4 regions of the Nonomuraea sp. NPDC050547 genome follow, and region 2 is predicted to be linked to each of the others. Evidence: riboswitches for the same ligand, from Rfam matches in the RefSeq annotation. Region 2 holds a riboswitch; each other region holds the start of a gene.

Region 1 (5,626 bases), on a different contig from region 2:
GAGGACTACGCGCTGCCGCAGGAGCGGGTCGACCAGGCGCTGGCGAATTTGCCACGTTCCGGGTGAACTCCGGCTCAGGGCTGGTTATGTACTGAGCATGGACGTCGATGTGATCGTGCTGGGGATGGGTCCGGGCGGCGAGGACGTGGCCGGCCGGCTGGCGGAGGCGGGGCTGCGCGTGGCCGCCGTCGAGTCGAACCTGGTGGGCGGCGAGTGCCCCTACTGGGGCTGCATCCCCTCGAAGATCATGATCCATGAGGCGGAGACCTCGCGCGAGTGGGCGGCGCTGGTACGCCGGGTGCGCGAGGCCACCGACTCCTGGGACGACAAGGTGGCCGCCGACCGCTTCACCGGCAAGGGCGGCCACCTGTTCAGGGGCCACGGGCGCGTCACCGGGCCGGGCGAGGTGACCGTCGGCGACCAGGTGCTGCGCGCGGCGCGCGGCATCGTGATCGCGACCGGTTCGCAGGCGGCGGTGCCGCCGATCGAGGGGCTGGCGGGCACGCCGTACTGGACCAACCATCAGGCGATCGAGAACGCCGAGCTGCCCGAGTCGATCATCGTGCTGGGCGGCGGTGCGATCGGGGTCGAGCTGGCGCAGATGTTCCGGACGTTCGGCGTGGCGGTGACGGTGGTCGAGGCCGCCGAGCGGCTGATCGCCCTCGAAGAGCCGGAGGCCGGCGCGCTGCTGGAGAAGGTCTTCGCCGGGCGCGGCATCGACGTGCGGACCTCGGCCAAGGTCGCGCGCGTGGACTACGGGGACGGCCGTTTCACGGTCGGCGGCGCCGAGGCGGAGCGGCTGCTGGTGGCGACGGGCCGCCGGGTGGATCTGAAGGCGCTGGGCGTCGGCGCGATCGGTCTCGACGAGAGCGCGCGGGCGATTCCCGTGGACGCGCGGATGCGCGCGGCCGAGGGCGTCTGGGCGATCGGCGACGCGGTAGGCAAGGGCGCTTTCACCCACATGTCGATGTACCAGGCGAACATCGTGGTCAAGGAGATCCTCGGCGAGCCCGTGCACGAGGCCGAGTACCACGCCGTGCCCCGGGTGACCTTCACCGATCCCGAGGTGGGCGCGGTGGGCCTGACCGAGGCGCAGGCCCGCGAGCGGGGCCTGGATGTGCGCGTCGCCATGGGCGATCTGGGCACGCGCGGGTACATCGCCCAGGCCGAGGGGCTGGTCAAGCTGGTGGCCGCCGACGGTGTCCTGGTCGGCGCGACCGTGGCGGCGCCGCCCGGGGGCGAGGTCCTGGGACTGCTGACGCTGGCGGTGCACGCCCGTGTCCCGCTCCCCAGGCTCGACGAGATGATCTACGCCTACCCGACGTTCCACCGGGCGGTTTCGGCCGCCGTGAAGGAGCTCACCGCGGCCGGGTGACCGTCAGCGCGACGCGGGGCGCTTGCCGTGGTTGGCCTTCTTCTTCTTGCGTGCTCGGGACTTGCGGGCGCGCCTTGCCATCCGTCGTCCTCCTTTGAGCGGGCCTTTTCCGGTACGGCATGCGTATCCCACACCAGGCCCCCCGGCAAGCGACCTCACATTCTTCAACATGTTCATGTCATAATCTGTTTGAACTTGTTGGAAGGAGAGCGCGTGCTCGCACAGCAGCGGCAACAGACGATCCTCGAACGGGTCCGGGCCAGCGGCGGCGTCCGCGTGGCCGACCTCGTGCGCGAGCTCGGCGTCTCCGACATGACCGTCCGGCGCGATCTGGAGTCCCTGGCCGAGCGCGGCCTGCTGGAGAAGGTGCACGGCGGCGCGACCACGCTCGGCCCCGGCTCCACGGAGGAGCCGGGCTTCACCGCCAAGTCCGCCCGCCAGCAGCAGGAGAAGGAGTCGATCGCGCGCCGCGCCGCCGAGCTGGTCGGGCCCGGCACCGCGGTCGCCCTGTCGGCGGGCACCACCACGTGGGCGCTGGCCCACCACCTGGTCTCGGTGCCCGACCTCACCGTCATCACGAACTCGGTCCCGGTCGCCGACGTCTTCCACCGCGCCCCGCGCGCCGACCGCACGGTGGTGCTCACCGGCGGCGTCCGCACGCCCTCCGACGCGCTGGTCGGTCCCGTCGCCGTCGCCGCGATCCGCCGCCTGCACGTGGACACGCTGTTCCTGGGCGTGCACGGGATGAGCGCGCGCGCCGGGTTCACCACGCCGAACCTGCTGGAGTCGGAGACCGACCGGGAACTGGTGGCCGCCGCCCACCGCCTGGTCGTGCCGGCCGACCACACCAAGTGGAACACCGTCGGCATCAGCACGATCGCCGACCTGGCAGAGGCCGACGTCGTCATCAGCGACCAGGGTCTGCCCGCCGAGGCGCGCGCCGAGCTGGCCGAGCGCGTCGGGGAACTGATCATCGCGGAGGGCACGCAGTGAAGCGCACCATCACCCACCTGGCCGACGGGCGAGAGCTGATCTACTTCGACCGGCGCGACGACGCCGACCGCGGCGCGGTGGACCGGCGCCCGCTCGACCCCCGGCCGCTCGCCTCGGAGCTGCGCTACGACCCGCTGACCGAGGAGTGGATCGCGATCGCGGGGCACCGGCAGACGCGGACGTTCCTGCCGCCCGCCGACGAGTGCCCGTTGTGCCCGTCGTCCGACACGCGGGCCTCGGAGATCCCGGCGCACGACTATGACGTGGTGGTGTTCGAGAACCGCTTCCCATCTTTCAGCGGAAATTTTGGGACTTATCACGATGTGGGCGGCCTGAGTGAGGTGCGGCCGGGGGCGGGGCGGTGTGAGGTGGTGTGCTTCACCTCCGAGCACTCCTCGTCGTTCTCACGGCTGACCGACGCGCAGGTCGAACTGGTCATGGAGGCGTGGGCGGACCGCACCGCCGAGCTGTCCGCGATCGAGGGCGTGGAGCAGGTCTTCGTCTTCGAGAACCGGGGCGAGGAGATCGGGATCACGCTGCCCCACCCGCACGGGCAGATCTACGCCTACCCCTACGTGACGCCGCGGACCAAGCTGCAGCTCGCGGCGGCGCAGCGGCGGCCGGGGCTGTTCGCGGACGTGCTGGCCGCCGAACGGGCCGGGGAGCGGGTCGTGGCGGCCAACGAGTTGTGGACCGCCTTCGTGCCGGCCGCGGCGCGCTGGCCGTACGAGGTGCATGTCTACCCGCATCGGCAGGTGCCGGACCTCGCGGCGCTGACCGAGGCGGAGCGGGCGGCCTTCGCGCCGCTCTACACCTCGGTGCTGCGGGCGCTGGACGGGATCTTCGGGGTGGCCATGCCGTACATCTCGGCCTGGCACCAGGCGCCGGTGCAGTACCTGCGTGAGCTGGGACATCTGCACCTGGAGCTGTTCTCGATCAGGCGCGCGCCCGGCAAGCTCAAGTACCTGGCGGGGTCGGAGTCGGCGATGGGGGCCTTCGTCAACGACGTGCTGCCCGAGGAGGCCGCACGCCTGCTTCGATCACAGGTAGATCACTAATTGATTTCCACTTGAAGTCGCGTTACCCGCCATTTACTACTAATATCCCTCACGCACCGGTTGTCACAGCCGTTGCCGCCTAATCCCGGGCGTGTTGCCCAGGAGCCGGGGACCCAGCCTCACCTGGGGTGAATCCACTTCGGTGGTAGGGCATCTCCATGCCCGAACCCGTCAGCTAACCCGGCCGGCAGATGGAGAGGAATCCCCCACGTGGCGGTTGCGTCCCCCGCGGCTCTGGCCATCGGTCTCATCACCGCCGCAGCTGTGGCGCTCACCCCGGCGAGCGCGCTCGCCGCGCCCAAGCCGAGCGAGAAGCAGCTGCGGGCCGAGCTGAAGAAGCTCAACACCCAGGTGGACAAGCTCATCGAGAGTTACAACGGCAAGCGCGTGGCCCTCGCCAAGGCGAAGGAGGCGGAGAAGTCCGCCCAAGCGCGCCTGGCCACCGCCGAGACGGCCCTGGTCGAGGCCGAGCGGCGGGTGGCCGAGATCGCCCAGCTGCGCTACCAGGGCAGCGGCGGCACGCTGCCCGGCTTCCTGTACACGCCTGACGCGCCGGGCGCGGCCGTACTGGAGCAGCTCACCGACGAGGAGCAGGCGGTCATCGCGGGCGTCGCCGCCGCCCGCGACGAGAAGAAGAAGGCCGCCGACGCGGCCGCCGCGCTCACCGCCCAGATCGCCGGGCAGGCGGATGAGGTGGACAAGGAGCGCGACGAGGCCGAAGGCGTCATCAAGGACATCAAGGACAAGCTCCAGGACCTCATGCCGTACGGCACCGGCAAGCGCAACGACGGTTCCTGGGCCCCCGAGCTGCCCTCCGGCTCCGACAACATCACCTCACGGATGCGGATCATCCGCGACGAGATCAAGAAGACCTTCAACCTGCCCTTCGAGGTCGGCTGCTACCGCTCGGGCGGCGGCGGCGAGCACCCGCTCGGCCGGGCCTGCGACTTCATGATGAGCACCGGCGGCTCCATGCCCACCGCCGCCAACCAGGCACTCGGCGACCAGATCGCGGCCTGGGCGATCAAGAACAAGAACCGCTTCGGCGTGAAGTACGTCATCTGGAAGCAGCGCATCAACATGGGATCGGGATGGCGGGCGATGAGCGACCGCGGCAGCATCACCGAGAACCACTTCGACCACCCGCACATCTCCATGCAGTGAGTGCGCCCCAGTAGTGTGACCCCTCGGATGTGATCACCGGGCAAGGAGGGGCACCGTGGCGCTGCAGCCACCGCCGGGACTGGCCATGCTGCTCAACATCGTCGTCTCGTGGCCGCTCGTCGACGAGGACCGGCTGTACGCGGCCGGTACCCAGTGGATCTCCTTCGCGATGACGGCGGTGCGCGTCTCCTCGACCGCGGCCACGCACGCCGCCCAGACCACCGCACGCAACGAGGGCGAAGGCGTCCGGGCGTTCGACGGCGAGTGGCGCGACACCTCCGCACGCTCCGGCGACGCGGTCACCGCCGCGCTGCTCATCGGCGGCGCGTTACAGATCTCCGCGACGATCGTGCTGGCCATGAAGGTGGCGCTGATCGTCCTGCTCATGCGGCTCGCCCTGCACCTGTCGCGGCTGGTCGCGGCCTCTGGCCCCACCGCCGGCGCCTCGCTCGCCGCCGTGGGTCCGGTCGTGGGCGGCGCCAGGACGACCGCGCGGGAGATCATCCGCCGGATGGTCGAGCTGCTGGAACGCAGCGCGCTGCGCCTGTTCGGACGCGCGTCCGCGCTGCTGCGCAAGCCGGCCTCCAAAGCGGGGTCCGGCGCGATCCCGCCCGGCAGGCGGCCGCCGACACCCCTGCGCGGCCCCGGCAACCACCTCGAGTCGGCGGCCGACAAGAACGTCGACGTCTCGAGCATCACGCCGTACCCGATCTGGCGGCGCGACCGCCCGCCGGTCTACCGCGCCGAGGACAGGTCTCCCGACGAGATCTTCGAGCGGGGCCTGCGCCCGCGCGACCCGTCGATGACGAACCTGTCCGACTACGTGCTCAAGGCCAAGCCGTCCGCCTTCGTCGGGACCAGCACGCGGATGGACATCGACAACGCCGTCCCGCGCCGCTACGTCTACGAGGTCGACGCCCCGGGCGGGATCGACGTCCAGGACACCGTGAAGGCCGCCCGCCATCTGGCCCACGAGCGCGAGATCGCCTTCCCCGGCGGAGTGCATCGGAGATACATCACCGGCGCCTGGCCGCAA
Region 2 (5,626 bases):
GACCTGGGCGTGCTTCTCGCCCAGGAACATCGGCAGCAGATCCTTGACCGAGGCGGAGAAGATCTGGCCGGTCGGGGCGTCGCTGAAGTAGGCGTTCTTCAGGCCGGTGACCTTCGCGTCCTGCTGCGCCGGCAGCGAGCTCGGGAACGCGCCCGCCTCCTCGAACGCCATGACGTGGCCGTCCTTGCCGGTCAGGTAGTTCAGGACCTCGGCGGCCTCCTTGGGGTGCTTGCTCTGCTTAGGCAGGGCCAGCCAGGAACCGCCCCAGTTGCCCGACCCGCCCGGCACCGCCGCGACGTCCCAATTGCCCTTGTTGCCCTCCCCGGCCTTGCCCTCGATGACGCCGAGCATCCACGACGGGCAGCCCATCGTCGCGAACCCGCCGCCCTTGATCGCCTTGTCCCACGCCGGGCTCCACGCCTGCAGCTTCGCGGTCATCCCGGCCTTGCTGAACGTCTGCACCCAGTCGAACGACGTCTTGATCGCCGGGTTCGACTCGATGACGAGCTGGTTGCTCTTGTCGAAGTAGGCGACGTTGCCGTTCTTCGGGGCCTCCTGGGAGAGGATGACGTTGTAGATGGTGTTGGGGCCGTCCATGAACTTCGCCCCGGTCTTGGCGGCCTCGAACTTCCTGCCGGTTTCCAGGAACGCGTTCCAGTCGGGCCAGAGCTTGGCCACGTCCTCCCGGCCGGTGGGCAGGCCGGCCTTCTTGAACAGGTCCTTGCGGTAGCACATCGTCATGCCGCCGATGTCGGTGCCGAGGGCGAACAGCTTGCCGTCGGCGTTGACGCCCGCCTCCCACTTGGCCGCGGGGAAGTCGGCCTTGCGGTTCTGCATGCCGTACTGGCCGAGGTCGGCGAAGAACTGGGGGCGGGCGGCCATGAGGCCCATGGCGCCTTCGTCGATCGCCACCACGTCCGCGGCACCGCTGCCCGCCTGGAGGCGCTGGAGGAGCTGAGGGAGGTAGACGTCCTCGAAGCGGTCGGTCAGGTTCTGGTACTTGACCTGGATGTCCGGGTGGGCGGCGTTCCAGGCCTCGACCGCTTTGTCATAGCCGAAGTTCTCACCGCCGCCGAAGGTGTGCACGGTGATCGTGACGGGTTCCGCCTTGGCTTGGGCAGAGGTCTGGGGCTGGGGGGTGGAGGTGGAGCCGCAGGCGGCCAGAGCGGCGGTCATGACCGCGGCGGTGGCCAGACGCGTGTGCTTCATGTGTGCCCCTTGATGGTGGGGTGGGGGATATGGGAGCGCTCCCATGCAGAGTGCATCAGGGCGATGTCCCCGTCAACGAGGCGACACGCAACCGTTACATTCCGCTCGTCCTCCGCCCCTTGTATCGGACTCCAGACCACAAATCACCCACGGTCACGCCTGGGAGCGCTCCCGTCCCCTGTACCCAAGCGGTCGGCACCAACCCCGCCACCCCGATCGACCCGCACCGCTCGACCCCGCAGTCGGGACTCCGATCACCCGCACCGCTCGACCTCGCAGTCGGGACTCCGATCACCCGCACCGCTCGACCCCGCACCCAGCAGCCCGATCGACCCGCGCGGCCTCGATAAATGTGCGGCTGGCCCAGGAAGTGGCCAGGTAGCCGGGTGGCCAGGTAGCCAGCAGTCAAGGCAGCTTGTAAGTGGGCAGGCCTGCCAAGCGGGCCACCGTGTGGTCAGCGGTCCGGTTGTTGCGCGGGAGTGCGCTGCCAATGGGAGGGAAATGTGATGGCCGGGGTGGCTATTGGGGACTGTGGTGTTTGTGTGGTTTAGGAATGGCCGATCACGAATGAATAACGAGATGGGAGATCTATTTGAGGCGAAAGGGAGATCTATTTGGCGGGAGCCGTATCGGCGGAGAAGTCGTAATGGACGCCGGTGAGGGCTTCGGAGACTGTCCACAGGCGGGCGGCGACGGCGCGGTCCTTGGAGGCGGGGGAGGAGCCGACGGGGGCCGGGTAGCCGCGTGAGCCGAACGGGCCGTCGGGGCCGACGTAGGTGCCGCCGGCCAGGCCGCGTTCGGTGGCGGCGTAGAGGAGCGGCAGGGCGCCGCGTTCGGCGCTCTGGGCGAACAGCACGTTCCCCAGCCGGGAGCCGAACTCCAGGATCGGGTTGCCCTCCATGCGCGGGCCGACGACCTGGAGGTTGGTGGCGGCGTAGCCGGGGTGGGCGGCGACGCTGGTCAGCGCGCCGGCGGCGCGGCGCTGCAGCTCATAGGCGAACAGCAGGTTGGCCAGCTTGGACTGCCCGTAGGCGGCCCACTTGCGGTAGGACCGTTCGCCCTGGAGGTCGTCGAAGTCGATGCGGCCCGTCTTGTGCATGCCGCTGCTGACGGTCACCACGCGGGGGTCGGGACGCTCCAGCAGCCGTGGCAGCAGCAGGCCGGTGAGCGCGAAGTGCCCGAGGTGGTTGGTCCCGAACTGCATCTCGAACCCGTCCACGGTCTGCCGGTACGGCAGCGCCATCACGCCCGCGTTGTTGACCAGCACGTCGAGCCCGCCGGTGTACGCGGCGGCGAACGCTCGGACCGAGGCCAGATCGGCCAGGTCAAGTTGCCTGACCTCGATGGAGGCGTCGGGAGCCGCCTTCTTCATCAGCTGGGCGGCGGCCTCGCCCTTGGCGACGTCCCGGCAGGCCAGGACGGTGGTGGCCCCGCGCCTGGCCAGCTCACCCGCGGCGATCATCCCGACGCCGCTGTTGGCTCCCGTCACCACGGCCGCCAGGCCTGACAGGTCGCCGATGTCCGCTGCGGTCCATCCCATGACCCCTCCAAACGTGATCACCGTCACCCTAACCCGCCCACTCCCTCCCCGGTCATGAGACAACGCCGGGGTGGGACTTGAGGTCCCGGGGGAGCGTGGGCTGGGAGCCGGGTTGTATGGCCGGAGGTTCGCGGGATGGCGTGGCCGTGGGAGGGGCTGGCGGATCGGGGCGCGCACGGATGGAGTCGGCGCAGGTGAGGGGTGCGTGGGAGTGGGACGGGCCCACGGGGTGTGAGGGCGGGATGGGTGTGCGCGGGGCGGGGCGAGGGGGTGCGCGGGGCGGGGCGTGTCAGGGCGGGGTGGGTGTGCGCGGGGCGGGGCGGGGGTGGCGGCGGGTGAAGGGGTGCACGGGAGCAGCGGGGGAGTGTGGTGGTGGGGTCGGGAGGGTGCCGGACATGGGAACGGCGCGCCCGGGGGGAGGGGGCGCGCCGTTCCTGGGAGGGAGAGTGGGGGGAAGGGGAAGTTAAGCCGAGTAGTCGGGGTAGCCGTAGCCGACGACCTGGGAGGCGGGGCGGATGCGCTCCTCGACCTTGCCGTTGCCGGTGTTGCCCTCGACGGTGGTGATGGTGCCGTTGCCGTTGTCCTTGATGACGAACCCGACGTGGTTGATGGAGTCGAGGCTCTTGCTGCCGCTCCACGAGAAGAAGACGACGGCTCCGGGCTTCGCGCCGGTGCCCCATCGGTTGTTGTTCTTGAACCACTTGGCGTGGGTGACGGTGTAGGCGTCCCAGCCGACGGTGGTGCGGGCGCCGGTCTCTTCGCCGACCCAGCTGACGAACATGGCGCACCATGCGGCGTTCAGGTAGGCCTGGCGGTTGCCGCCGTCGCGCTTGACGGTCTCGGCGGCGCGGGGGGAGGACATGTACCACTTCTGGAACTTGGTGCCGCCGCCCCTGGAGTCCTCGCGGGTGCCGATCTGCTTCTTGGCCAGCGCGAGGACCTGGGCCGCCGTGGGCTTGGGCCGGTCGCTGCCGGCCTTCTTGCCGGGCTCGGCCTGGACGACGGTTTCCGGGACGCCCTTGGCGGCGGCGGACGCGGCGTGCGTCTCGGCCTGGGCGGGGTGTGTCGCGAACGCCGCGGTGGCGGCGATGGTCACGCCGAGAGCGGCGCGGGTGAGGTCGATCTTGGGGGCACGGGTAAGACGATGCTTCGCCATCGGGTGGGGTGACTCCTTGCTTCCATGCCGCTTACCGGGTTAGCTGACGGGTTCGGGCATGGAAGCTGCCCTACGGCGCGTGGCGCCGATTCACCCCAAAGGACCTGGGTCCCCGGTTCCGCGAGGGTGCGGATTCAGCGGTCACAGGCAAAGCCTGTGATGTGTGTGCGATGGTCTGGCAACGAACGGGTAGCCCGGACGTATGCCTTGGATGACCTGAAGGTAATACATGGGGCAAGGGGATTACAAACTCATAAATGACCATCCAAGGCTTGGTGCGGCCAAAAGGCCGCACCAGCCGGTCATCCCATCCAGTTAAAATTTGCCGGATCAGGTCCCAGACGGGTGCCGTTGTTGAGGGCTCCTATGGCAGCCATGTCCTCCGGGTCGAGCGTGAAGCCGAAGACCTGGATGTTCTCCCTGATCCGCGCCGGCGTGACCGACTTGGGGATCACCACGTTGCCGAGCTGGACGTGCCAGCGGAGCACGATCTGCGCGGGTGATTTGCCGTGTTTTCCGGCCAATGTGGCGAGGGCGGGGTCGTTCAGCAGGCCCTTGCCCTGGCCCAGCGGGCTCCACGCCTCGGTGAGGATTCCGTTGGCCTCGTGGAAGGCGCGCAGTTCGATCTGGGGGAAGTTCGGGTGCAGTTCGATCTGGTTGATCGAGGGGGTGATCTCGGCCTCGTCGATGAGCCTGGTGAGGTGCTCCACGCCGAAGTTCGATACGCCGATCGCGCGCGCCCGGCCGTTTCGGTAGATCTTTTCCAGGGACTTCCATGCCTGGAGGTATTTGTCCTGATCTGGAACCGGCCAGTGGATGAGATAGAGGTCGACGTAGTCGAGGCCCAGACGGGCCAGGCTCTCCTCGAAGGCCTCCTCGGCGCGGCCGTGGTCGGCGTTCCAGAGCTTGGTCGTGATGAACACCTTCTCCCGTGGCAGCCCCGACTCCCGGAAGGCGCGGCCCACCCCTTCCTCGTTGTAGTAGAGCCTGGCGGTGTCGATATGGCGGTATCCCGCCTGAAACGCGGTGGTGACCGCGCGTTCGGCCTCGTCGTCGGGCACCTGCCAGACGCCGAAGCCGAGCTGCGGGATCTGCACACCGTCGGTGTTGAGCAGCAGCGAGTTCATGCGACCCATTGTTCATATGGCGTTCCCTGCGGCTTAAGGCGACCGGGCTAGCTTGAACCCGTCGTGAAGAAGCAATGGGCTTGGGTGGAATCGCCGCTCCAGATGCTCTGCGCCGTCGAGGCCCACCACGCCGGGCTGCTCGGTGAGCGCACGGTCATCGTGCCGAGGGCGCGTCAGCGCGCACTCGTGGCCACGCGCCGCGAGCTGGCCGGGCTCGACCTGCCCGACGGGCTCGAGCTGGCCAGGCCGAGCGAGGAGATGCCGCGACCGGTCCAGGTGGTCGGTGACGCCTTCTCCGGGCGGGTGCAACTGCGCTGGCTGACCTCGCGGCCGGGCCGCATCGTCATCGTGGACGACGGGCTGGCCACGCTCCGGCTGCTTGAGCTGCTGGCCGCGGGGCCGTATCGGGCGCTGCTGAGGGCCAGGCACAAGGCGGGACTGCCGCGCAGGGTCCTCGGGACGGCGGCGGCGCTCAGGCTGGCCGCCTCCAGCACCGCGGTGTTCACCGCGCTGCCCGTCAAGGACGACCTCGCCGGCGCCGTGCGCGAGCGCGGCATCGACCTCATCTGCCACGACTTCGGCTGGCTGCGCGCG
Region 3 (5,626 bases), 140 kb from region 2:
GCGCCAGGCATCGCCGCCCCTACCTTCCAAGCGATCAAGGCCTCGCGGCTTAACTACTATGATGCGTAGTTGATCAGGTAGCCTGAGGTCATGGAGCGAGTTCGTCCGGTGGTCCTGCGCCTGATGATGCTCGTCGTCCTGGCCCTCGGCATCCTGGCGATGCACTCGCTGGGTCACCCGCGGGGACACGACATGGCACCGGCCATGAGTCACGCCTCCGCGCAGACCCCACCCGCCGACCCGGCCCCGGACGACGGCTGGATCTGCCTGGCGCTTCTCGGCGCGGCCGGAAGCCCGATACTGACCCTGTCCGCCCTGGGGACCGCCCCCGGCGCGCTCGTCCCGCGGCGCCCATGGACGACCATCCGGCCGAGACGGCTCCGTGGGCCGCCTCTCGTCTCACCTCGGCGAACAGCCGTGCTCCTGATCTAGATCGTCCGGACTTCCGACGATTCCCTTCAAGCACGATCTCGCAGGTGAGGCGACACCCCATGAACATCGATCGACGTACCCTGCTCAAAACCGGCATCGGACTGCTGGGCGGGGCCGCTCTCACGGCCTGCGCGCCCCCCGCCCCGGCCTTCGTCGGACCGGCGGACGCGCGGGTGCGCGCCGCGGAACAGGCCCGCCGGCCCGGCAGGATCCGTGACTTCCGGCTGACCGCCGCCGAAAGCCAGGTGGACCTCGGCGGGACGGTTGTCCGCACCTGGGCTTACGACGGACGTGTACCCGGCCACCCGATGCGCGTCACGGCGGGCGAGGTGGTCCGCGCGCGCCTGGCCAACCGGCTGGCGGCCGACACGACCATCCACTGGCACGGCCTGGCCCTGCGCAACGACGCGGATGGCGTGCCAGGGGTGACCCAGGCTCCCGTCAAAGCCGCCACCGAGTACACCTACGCGTTCACCGCCGCCCATCCCGGCACGTACTGGTTCCATCCTCATTCCGGCACCCAGCTGGATCGCGGCCTGTACGCGCCGCTCATCGTCGAGGATCCGAACGAGCCACTCGGCTACGACGACGAATGGGTGGTCGTCCTGGATGACTGGCTGGACGGCGTCACCGGCTCACCGGAAGACGTCCTCGCCGAACTGTCGCGCGGCATGAGCATGCCGGGCATGGACCATGGAGACATGACGCCAGGCCCCTCATCCACCGGAATGGGCGAGCACATGCTGATGGGCGCGACGAGCCCGTTGCTCGGCGGCGACGCGGGGGACGTCCGCTACCCGCACTTCCTGGTCAACGGCCGCGTACCCGCCGAACCGCAGACCTACCGCGCCAAGCCGGGCACCCGGCTGCGCATCCGGCTGATCAACGCCGGTGGCGACACCGCGTTCCGCGTGGCTCTGGCCGGTCACCGGATGACCATCACCCACACCGACGGCTTCGCCGTACAGCCGAAGGACGTCGACGCGCTGCTCGTCGGCATGGGCGAGCGCTACGACGTGCTGGTCACCCTCAAGGACGGCGTCTTCCCGCTGGTCGCGCTCGCCGAAGGCAAGGCCGCCGCGGCTCGCGCGCTGGTCCGCACCAGCACCCGAGCCGCGGCGCCCAAGCCCGGCCATCGTCCGCGTGAGCTCGATGGCGAGGTCGTCCGCTACGCGAAGCTCCAACCTCATGAGCAGGTACGGCTGCCGCAACGGCGGCCCGACCGCACCGTCAGGCTGGAGCTCACCGGCGCCATGGCGGCCTACGACTGGGCGATCAATGGCAAGAAGTACGACCCCGAGACCGTCGCGCCGGTGCGCTCGGGAGAGAGGGTGCGCCATTCCTTCGTCAACCGGACGACGATGTGGCACCCCATGCATCTCCACGGGCACACCTTCGCCCTGCCGTCCGGCATCCGCAAGGACACCGTCATCGTGCCGCCTGGCGAGTGCCCGCAGAATCAAGCCTGCCACCGACCAGCAGCGCCACCGTGCGGAGGTGCTGGAATCGCCCCGTGTGAAACGGCTCAGCACGCCCTCGAAGGTCGCCTGAATCTACTATTGTTCATAGTAGATGAAGGTGAGATGGATGCGCATACACGCACAGCAGGACACGACCCTGACCCAGGCGCTCAAGGAGCGACTGGCCGACTGGTCCAATCGCTCCGGCATCCAGGTGGAGACATGGGCACTGCCGGCCGAGGAGGTACCCGATCGGGTGGCCGAAGCGGTGCTCGCGTGTGTCACCCAGGTTTTGGCCGTCGTCGAGGAGCGAGCCAGGGCCGCGATGGTGTCCGTCGCCGTCACCACCAGCACGAACGGCCTGCTCTTCACGGTGAGCGCTGACGGCATGGGCTTCGACGCGAAGGATGCCGGCTTGCGCGCCGCCCTTGCCGCCACGCCGGGGACCGTCTCGATCAATGTCACCCCGGACGGCTTCACCGTCAGAGGCGCCGTCCCGCGGGAGCGCCGGCAGTGACATCCATTCATGGGGGCGGGGGCATCATGGGAACGTGATTGTGGAGGGCGGATGAGGCCTCGCTTGGAGGCGACGGCGGCGGTTCGGGAGTCGACGCCGAGTTTGGCGTAGATGCGCACCAGGTGGGTCTTGACCTTGCCTTGACCATGACCGACGGCGAACTCACCGAGGAAGCCGCGATACCGGTCCCCTGACCGCCACCTGGGAGGTCAGCGTCGGCGTCTACGCCCCCATGGGTCAGCGTTGCCCGCCGGCCGCCCAGTCGAGCAGCCTCTGAGCGGTCTGGAAGCGGCGGGTGGAGCTGGTCTCTCCAAGAATCACACCGGCCAGCTGCCGGCCCTCACGATCGGCGGCGAAGGAGAGCGTGTAGCCGGCGGCCCGGGTGTAGCCGGTCTTCAGGCCGACGGCGCCCGGCTTGCCAAGGAGCCGATTCGTGTTCCGCCAGGAGTAGGCGCGGTGCTCCGCCGTGGCGGACACCGAGCGAGACCGGCTGGAGGCGACCTTCTTGAGCGTCTGGCTGCCCAGGGCGGCCTGGGCCAGCCGCGTCTGGTCGCGTGCGGTGGAGTAGCCGCCCCCCTTGGCGGGCATCCCGTCGGCGTTGACGTAGAGCGTGTCCCGCATGCCGAGCTCGCGAGCGGCGGCGTTCATCTTCGCGGTGAACGCGTCGACGCCCGGGCCGTACACGCGGGCGAGCGCGTGGGCGGCATCCGCGCCGGAGGGCAACAGCAGGGCGTACAGCAGATTCTCTACGGTCAGCCGGTCGCCCGCGCGCAGGCCGGCCACCGAGGCACCGTCCTTCGAGGCGTAGCGAACATCCCCAGAGGTGACCTTGACGACGTCACTCGGCCTGGCCTCCTTCAGCACGGTGTAGGCGGTCATCACCTTGGTGATGCTGGCCACGGGCAAACGAAGATCGGCCTTCTTGCTGAAGTAGACCTTGCCGGTCTTGGTGTCGATCACATGAGCCGCACGGCCGAGCACCGTGGGGGCGTGCGCCGCGGCTTCCTGAACGTGGGAGCGGGACGTCGGCGGGTCGTCGGGCCCGACCGGAGGGGTGGCCTGCGCAGCGGTGGCGCAGGCGGTCATGGCGAGCGCGGTGACGGCAAGGCCGAGCAGCGCGCGGTTCAGCCGGTTCTTGGGATCGGTGGGCATGAAGGACTTTGCTCCTTGCTTCCATGCCGCCTACCGGGTTAGCTGACGGGTTCGGGCTGGGAAGTGCCCTACGGTCGCCGTCGAGCGAGCGTCCGATTCACCCCAAGAAGAGTGGGTCCCCGGCTCCGTGAAAATGGATTCGGCGGCCGGACGTCGTCCTGCGGGTTCCCCAGGAGACGCACGGTCCGGGCAATGAAAAGGCAACGAACCCGTCTAGGGTCCGCCACGCAATGCCCGAGACACTACCAAAAAGTACATATCGTGCAAACAGTACATTTTCCCCCTTCTTACGACGGGCGGGCCAGACCAAGCACGATCAGGTCGAACAGCTCCTGGAACGCCTCCGCGTTCGTCCGGCCGAGATGCTCGAGCACCTCCGGATCCTGCAGCCGGTCCAGGGCGGCGTAGATCACCTCCGCCACGAGGCGCGCGTCCGTTTCGCGGAATGCGCCGCCGTCTATGCCCTCCTGGATGAGTGCGGCGGCGACGGACGTGGCGAACCGGTAATGCTCCTGGAACAGCCGGCGGATTCCCGGCTGCCCGGCGACATCGACCGAGAACGCCCGAGCCGCGCGGGTCAGCGCCCCGCTGGCCGCGGACATGTAGGCGTGGACTCGCCCGAGCGGCTCCTCCAGCGCCCTCGCCTGAGCCATCGCCTGCCGGCCGACGCGCTGCAGGAACCGGTCGACGACGAGCGCGACGAGCTCGTCCTTGCTGGGCGCCAGGTCATAGAGGGTACGCCGCGAGCAGTGCAGCCGGGCGGCGAGTTCCTGAATCGTCAGCCGGCGAAATCCCTCCCGAAGGAAGATCTCCTCCAGCTCGGCGAGCACGCTTTCCTGCCGGCTCGTGAAGGAACGCCCGAGCGAGAGGGCGACGGGCGGTCGAGGATATCCGGTCATGCCTGCACTTTCGGGGATGCCGACTCTCGGGGTACCGTGAAGGGTACCAGGTACTCAAAAATAGTACCCCCTGTGTTTGGAGGCGGAATGCGCCGACCCAGCCGAACCAAGGTGGGCATCATCTCGTGCCTGCCGCTGGCCGCCGCCCTCGTCGCGGTCGGCGATCCCGTACGGGCGGACGCCGGCCGATGCGCGGCCCTGATGAACGCGACCGTGACCGACACGACGATCACCCGAGCCACGACGGTGACCGCGACGACCTCGGTACCGGAGCACTGCCTGGTCGACGCCTATGTCACCACGCCGGGCGACGCGACCGTCCCCAGCAATCGGGTGAACTTCCGCTTGGGCCTGCCGGCCGCGTGGAACTCGGACTTCTACTTCCAGGGCGTGGGCGGGCTCGCCGGGCACATCGTTCCGTTCGACGAGGGGCTGAGACGCGGCTACGCCTCGGCCGCCACCGACACCGGACACCAAGGCGCGAGCCCGTTAGGCCACCCCGAACTCGACGGCAGGTGGGCGCTCGGCAACCGGCCCAAGCAGATCGACTACGCCTACCGAGGCGTCCACGTCAGCACGGTCGCGGCGAAGGCGATCACCGCGATCCACTACGGGCGCGACACGCGCAAGGCCATCTTCAACGGGTGCTCCAACGGGGGACGGCAGGGCCTCATGGAGGTCCAGCGCTACCCCGCGGACTATGACGGAGTGATCGCCGAGGGCCCCGCGTTCGCCGCAGGCGACACGTTCCTGCGCTGGATCTCGCAGGCACAGGCACAACTGGCCACCTCCGGGTCCTGGCTGTCGCCCAGCACGCTGCCGATCCTCTCGGCGGAATCGCTGAAGCGGGGCGACGCCCGGGACGGGCTGACCGACGGCCTGGTCGCCGATCCGCGCAAGGCGGCCGTCAACCCCGGCCGGCTCATCGGCCCCGGCAAGCTGACCCGGGCCCAGGCCGCCGCCGCACGGACCATCTATCGTGGACCCGGGCCGCTCCGGGGACATCCCGCCGGACACGAGGAGCTGTGGCGGTCCTACATCACCGGCTCGGCGCCCCCGCAGATGGGACCCGACGGCAAGCTCGTCTTCCCCTTCAGCCTGGCCGCACCGTTGTCGTACACGTTCGCCAACGAGTTCCTGCGGTACTTCCTGTTCAGCGATCCGAG
Region 4 (5,626 bases), on a different contig from region 2:
GATCTTGACCACCACGGTACGCGCGACCTTGTCGGCGAACGTCTGCTGCAGCGGCTTGTCCCACAGCTGCGAGGCGCCGTTCAGCGCGACGAAGATGTAGCCGAGCCAGCCGAGGAACGGGATGCCCGAGATCAGGTACCCGCCCCACGTCACGCCGGCCCGCTTTATCGCGACGTCGGTGGACAGCCCGCCGGGCGGCATGGCGCCGCCGACCGGGACGATCTTGATGCCCATGACGATCTTGCCGACCGTCTGCCCGTTCATCTTGGTCATGATCAGCTCGTAGGCGATGTAGACCGCCCCGACCAGCACACCCGAGATGAGGCCGACGAGCACCGGGCCGAAGAAGCCCGAGCTGGAACCGTCGAGCGAGCTGTACGTCGCCAGGAAGATGCCGGCCATGATCAGAGTGATCACCCAGTAGACGATGCCGAAGAGCACACCGTCGATGATTCGGGCGACCAGACGCTGCCACCACTCGGCCAGCGGCGCGGGCGCGCCGGGCGGCTGGACGCCCACCGGCTGACCGTAGGCCTGGCCGTAGCCGGGCTGGAAGCCCTGCTGGCCGTAGCCCTGCGGCTGCTGCTGGCCGTAACCCTGCTGCGGCTGCTGCTGACCATAACCAGGCTGCTGGCCGTAACCCGGCTGGGCGTACTGCTGCCCGGACGGGGCCTGCTGGCCGTAGCCGGGCTGCTGCTGACCGTAGCCAGGTTGCGAGCCGGGCTGCTGACCGTACTGAGGCTGCTGGCCATAGCCGGGCTGCTGCTGACCGTAACCCGGCTGGGAGCCGGGCTGCTGGCCGTAACCGGGCTGCTGGCCGTACTCGGGCTGCTGCTGGCCGTAGCCGGGCTGCGACTGGGCCTGCTGGCCGTAACCGGGCTGCTGGCCGTAGCCAGGCTGCTGCTGGCCGTAACCGGGCTGGGAGCCCGGCTGCTGGCCGTACTCGGGCTGCTGCTGGGCCTGCTGGCCGTAACCAAGCTGCTGGCCGTAACCCGGCTGCGAGCCGGGCTGCTGGCCGTACTGAGGCTGCTGCTGACCGTATCCCTGCTGCTGGCCGTACTGGGGCTGCTGACCGTAACCCGGCTGGGAGCCGGACTGCTGTCCGTATCCCTGCTGGCCGTAGGGGTCGCCGTCTTGGCGGTAACCCACGACGGTCACGTCCGGGTCGGGCTCGCCCTGTGCGTGGCCCGCGTTGTGCTGTCCGTATTCGGGAGTCCCGGAGTTGTCGCCGGGGTCGTCCTGTGGATACGGCGGCTGTCCGGTGCTCACCGTGTCACCTCGCTTCGAGTGTGCATGTGGCACATGTCAGGACACATGCCTTCGCTGCCCAACGTATCGACATAGGTATCTACAATCACCTTTCCCTTTGGTCGAGGTCCGAGTCAAACGACGGCAGGTGGAGCAGCATCCTGGTGTTGCCCAGGGTGTTGGGCTTGACGTGCTCCAAGTCGAGGAACTCGGCTACGCCCTCGTCATAGGAGGCGAGCAGCTCGGCATAGACCTCGGGAGATACCGGCGTGCCCTGGATCGGGCGGAACCCATGCGCGGCGAAGAAATCCACCGCGAATGTCAGGCAGAACACCCGCCCCAGCCCGAGTTCGCGGGCCGTTCCGATCAAAGCGGTAACGATTTGGCCCCCGACCCCGAGACCGCGGGCGTCGGGGTCGACGGCCACGGTGCGAATCTCGGCGAGGTCCTCCCACAACACGTGCAGGGCACCGCATCCGACGACCTGCCCGCCACGCTCAGCCACCCAGAACTCCTGGACGTCCTCGTAAAGAGTGACCGTGGCTTTTTCCAGCAGGCGCGGCCCGGCTCCGGCATAGGTGTCGACCAGGCGCCTGATCGTCCGGACGTCCGGCGTGCGAGCTCGCCGCACGACGACCTCGATGTCGGGTACCGCCCGTTCGGCGACCTGTTCCATGGCACTTCAGAGTACAGACGCAATTACGGCTGCCCCCTATTTGCCCACCTACTTCCTCAACCATCTCATCCAGTGGACGAGCATGCCCGACAACAGCCGTCTCCCCCTCAACCACCAGGCGAATAGCCGGTGACGAGCAATGATTCCCCCGGTGACGCCGAACCTCACGTACGTCCCATGCACCCGCAAAGCGCACATAAAGTCGCTCCAGTACGGCGGAGCACGTGATCCCCCCGTGACACTTCGGTTGTGAAACCTCAACAGACTTGGCAGTTCTGGTTGAGCACGAACCTGGAGTGCACTAGTGTCCAGCGTCGATGTCACCCGCGTCCTTACGCGCGGCGGCACGCCTAATCCCCTCCCCTGGGGAGCCGGGGACCCGCCAGTGGCCGCAGGCCATCCGGGGTGAATCCGAGCCACGGCTCGGTAGGGCTGCTCCGGCCCGAACCCGTCAGCTAACCCGGTAGGCGGCCACGAGAGGAGCTGGTTGGTGAAGCGCACGCGTAACCGTGAAGGGAAGCCCGCGGGCAAGCATGCCCGCCCTCCCGAACCAGGCATCAAGAAGCGGCTGGTCGTCCTGACGGCAGCCGTAGCCGCGGTGACGTTCACCGTCACGCCTCTCGGTTCCGCAGCCGCCGACCCGAAGCCGTCGCTCAAGCAGTTGTCGGAGCAGGCCGAGAAGCTCCACACGGAGATCGAGACGCTCAGCGAGCAGTTCAACGGCCAGCGCGTGAAGCTCAGGGACGCCCAGAAGGCCGTCGACGCCGCCAAGAAGACGCTGGCCTCCAGTGAGGCCGATCTCGCCACCAAGCGCCAGCGGGCGGGCATGCTCGCGCAGAGCGAGTACATGATGGGCGGCTTCAGCCGCGCCCTCGCCTTCGCCGCCTCCGACGACCCCGAGCTCTTCCTCGACCGCGCCGCGACCAGTTACGCGCTGGAGCAGCAGCAGGGCGAGGAGGTCAACCAGGTCACCCGCGCCAGGGAACTGGCCGAGAAGGCCCAGTCCGAGGCGAAGACCCGCATCGACAAGGTCACCGAGATCGTCGAGGACCTGGACGCGCGGCGCGACAAGATCGGCAAGCTGGTCAAGAAGGTCGAGAGCGACCTGTTCCAGCGGGCCATCGGCGAGGCCGGGCGGCCGGGCACCCGCGCGGTGCGGGTCAGCCTGCCGATCGCCGGCGCCGGCAAGGCGGCCGAGGCGGCCAGGTGGGCGCTGACCCAGCAGCTCAAGCCGTACGTGTGGGGCGCGGAGGGTCCCAGCTCCTACGACTGCTCCGGCCTGGTCATGGCGGCCTACCAGCGGGTCGGCATCTCGCTGCCGCATTACACCGGCGACCAGTGGACGGCCGGCACCCGCATCTCGCGCGAGGAGCTGCGCCCCGGTGACCTGGTGTTCTTCTACAGCGACCTGCACCACGTCGGCATCTACGTCGGCGGCGGCATGATGGTGCACGCGCCGCAGACCGGCGACGTCGTGCGCCTGGCGTCGATCTCCCGTCGCCCGTGGGCGGGCGCGGTCCGCATCGCGAACTGACCCCGCCGAAGAGACGGAACCAGGACCCCATGCCAGCCAAAACCGACCCCGCCGGTCGAACCGGCGGGGTCGGGTCTCAGCCCTGCTAGATCAGCTGGCGGCGTGCCGCCCAGGCCACCGCCTCGATGGCGGTGGCCACACCGATCCTGTCGCATATCCCTCGCAAACGGCGGCGTACCGTGCGTCCGCTGATCTCCAGCCGGCGCCCTACCCGATCGACCGTGACTCCCTTGGCCAGCTCGGCGAGCAAGGCTAAATCGGCGTGGCTCAGCTCAACGCCCTCGGTGAGCACATCCATCGGGAGCCCTCCCCCCAACAGCAGAACTCGCAGACGTATCGGACCGCGCAACGCGCTCGTCTCGCAGACGGTAAACGCATTCAGGAAAGGTCGTCAAGCTCGACAATTGCCCAGCTTGACCAGCTGTATTGACATGATCAAACCTATGTGAACTACTCGCCATATGTCGTCACACTTCGGGGCACGATGAGCGATCTCACTGATCCTTACAACGCCCCTCGGTCACCGACACTGACCCCCGCCGACGTGCTGGGATTCGATCCGTTCGATCCCGGGTTCCGGCGTGACCCGTACGGAAAGTATCGGGAGCTTCGCGAGCGTGGCGATTTATTTCATACCCGCGGCGGTTTGGTGGTAGCCACATCACACGAGCACGTCTCGGCGATGCTGCGCGACCCCCGCTTCGGCCACGGACACGTCCCGCCGGGCACCGATGACCCTGACCGGCCGCAGGTGTCCTTCCTGCGTCTCGACCCGCCCGACCACACGCGGCTGCGGGCTCTGGTCAGCCGGGCGTTCACGCCCCGCATGCTCGAACGGCTGCGCCCCAGAATCGAGGCGATCACCGCGGAGCTGCTCGGCGCCATGGGCGAGGAGGCCGACCTGGTCGCCGAGTTCGCCTATCCGCTGCCGGTCCTGGTGATCACCGAGATGCTCGGCGTGCCGCCCGAGGACTACGAGCGCTTCCGCGGCTGGAGCGAGACGCTGGCCCGCAGCCTCGACCCGATGCTGCCCTCCGGCCAGGCGGACACCACCGAGCGGGCCGGTCTGGAGTTCCGCGCGTACTTCCGCGAACTGCTGGCCGAGCGGCGCGTACGCCCCGGCGAGGACCTGCTCAGCGCCCTGACCCAGGTCCAGGAGCTCACCGAGGCCGAACTCCTGGCCACCTGCGTCCTGCTGCTGGTCGCCGGGCACGAGACGACCGTCAACCTGATCGCCAACGGTGTGCTCAACCTGGCCAGGCACGGCATGCTCCACCGCGCGGCGGACGATCCCCAGCCGGTGGTCGAGGAGGTGCTGCGCTACGACCCGCCGGTGCAGCTCACCGCCAGGACGGCGCTGCGGGAGGCGGAGCTGGGCGGCACCGCGGTGCCCGCGGGCACGCCGGTGATGGCGCTGGTCGGGGCGGCCAACCGCGACCCGGCCGTCTTCCCCGACCCGGACCGCTTCGATCCGGGACGCTTTGATCCGGGACGCTTTGATCCGGGACGGGCGCCGGAGCGGCATCTGGCCTTCGGGCTCGGGATCCACTTCTGCCTCGGGGCCACGCTGGCGCGCATGGAGGGCGAGATCGCGCTGCGGGCGCTGGCCGAGGCGGCGCCGGAGCTGAAGCTGGTCGAGGAGGCGCCGCCGTACAAGGAGAACGTGGTTTTGAGGGGGTTGGCCCGGCTTCAGGTGCGGTTGTCGTAGAGGGTCCTGGCGGCCTGGACGTCCTCGATGTGCGCCTCGGCCCATTCCTTGATCGCGGCCACGATCGGCAGGAGCCTGCGGCCCAGATCGGTGAGCTCGTAGTCGACGCGCACGGGGACCGACGGGGTGAGCGTGCGCGAGACCAAGCCGTCGCGCTCCAGGCTGCGCAGCGTCTGGGTGAGCATCTTCTGGCTGACACCGGCGATGGTCCTGGCCAGGTCGCTGTAGCGCTGGGAGCCGCCGGCGAGCGCGGTGAGGATGAGGCTCACCCACTTGTCGCTGAGCGTGCTGAGGAGCTGGCGCGAGGGGCACTTGGCGATGTACGCGTCGTAGGCCAGGCGGGCTGCCGCGCGCCTGTCCGCGGCCGACTGGGTGGGCACGGCATTCCTCCGGGTTGCTTACGCACCTTCAGGTGCCTTCTTACCAAAAGAGAGTAAGCCTTCCTACCGTGGCCGCATGA

Evidence for each region. Region 2 has a riboswitch for cyclic di-AMP ahead of ACIBHY_RS05600 (CHAP domain-containing protein). Riboswitches for the same ligand answer to the same signal wherever they lie in the genome.
Region 1: linked by a shared signal. The riboswitch ahead of ACIBHY_RS43455 (coiled-coil domain-containing protein) and the one ahead of ACIBHY_RS05600 (CHAP domain-containing protein) in region 2 are both predicted to bind cyclic di-AMP.
Region 3: linked by a shared signal. The riboswitch ahead of ACIBHY_RS06255 (D-alanyl-D-alanine carboxypeptidase family protein) and the one ahead of ACIBHY_RS05600 (CHAP domain-containing protein) in region 2 are both predicted to bind cyclic di-AMP.
Region 4: linked by a shared signal. The riboswitch ahead of ACIBHY_RS33740 (NlpC/P60 family protein) and the one ahead of ACIBHY_RS05600 (CHAP domain-containing protein) in region 2 are both predicted to bind cyclic di-AMP.

Annotation. Positions count from the first base shown of each region.
Region 1 is NZ_JBITGW010000022.1:54,119-59,744, forward strand. It holds gene ACIBHY_RS43430 (TrpB-like pyridoxal phosphate-dependent enzyme) at 1-66, shown strand, start outside; gene ACIBHY_RS43435 (dihydrolipoyl dehydrogenase family protein) at 98-1,375, shown strand; gene ACIBHY_RS43440 (50S ribosomal protein bL37) at 1,379-1,456, opposite strand; gene ACIBHY_RS43445 (DeoR/GlpR family DNA-binding transcription regulator) at 1,589-2,368, shown strand; gene galT (galactose-1-phosphate uridylyltransferase) at 2,365-3,426, shown strand; cyclic di-AMP (ydaO/yuaA leader) riboswitch at 3,493-3,630, shown strand; gene ACIBHY_RS43455 (coiled-coil domain-containing protein) at 3,637-4,590, shown strand; gene ACIBHY_RS43460 (hypothetical protein) at 4,646-5,626, shown strand, end outside.
Region 2 is NZ_JBITGW010000002.1:243,192-248,817, forward strand. It holds gene ACIBHY_RS05590 (ABC transporter substrate-binding protein) at 1-1,209, opposite strand, end outside; gene ACIBHY_RS05595 (oxidoreductase) at 1,820-2,749, opposite strand; gene ACIBHY_RS05600 (CHAP domain-containing protein) at 3,213-3,905, opposite strand; cyclic di-AMP (ydaO/yuaA leader) riboswitch at 3,919-4,055, opposite strand; gene ACIBHY_RS05605 (aldo/keto reductase) at 4,208-5,032, opposite strand; gene ACIBHY_RS05610 (hypothetical protein) at 5,117-5,626, shown strand, end outside.
Region 3 is NZ_JBITGW010000002.1:387,536-393,161, reverse strand. It holds gene ACIBHY_RS06265 (hypothetical protein) at 91-432, shown strand; gene ACIBHY_RS06260 (multicopper oxidase family protein) at 606-2,276, shown strand; gene ACIBHY_RS06255 (D-alanyl-D-alanine carboxypeptidase family protein) at 2,647-3,561, opposite strand; cyclic di-AMP (ydaO/yuaA leader) riboswitch at 3,574-3,716, opposite strand; gene ACIBHY_RS06250 (TetR/AcrR family transcriptional regulator) at 3,849-4,460, opposite strand; gene ACIBHY_RS06245 (tannase/feruloyl esterase family alpha/beta hydrolase) at 4,548-5,626, shown strand, end outside.
Region 4 is NZ_JBITGW010000015.1:97,646-103,271, reverse strand. It holds gene ACIBHY_RS33750 (RDD family protein) at 1-1,269, opposite strand, end outside; gene ACIBHY_RS33745 (amino-acid N-acetyltransferase) at 1,355-1,924, opposite strand; cyclic di-AMP (ydaO/yuaA leader) riboswitch at 2,262-2,409, shown strand; gene ACIBHY_RS33740 (NlpC/P60 family protein) at 2,415-3,458, shown strand; gene ACIBHY_RS33735 (LuxR C-terminal-related transcriptional regulator) at 3,544-3,756, opposite strand; gene ACIBHY_RS33730 (cytochrome P450) at 4,108-5,166, shown strand; gene ACIBHY_RS33725 (winged helix-turn-helix transcriptional regulator) at 5,148-5,546, opposite strand; gene ACIBHY_RS33720 (NADP-dependent oxidoreductase) at 5,623-5,626, shown strand, end outside.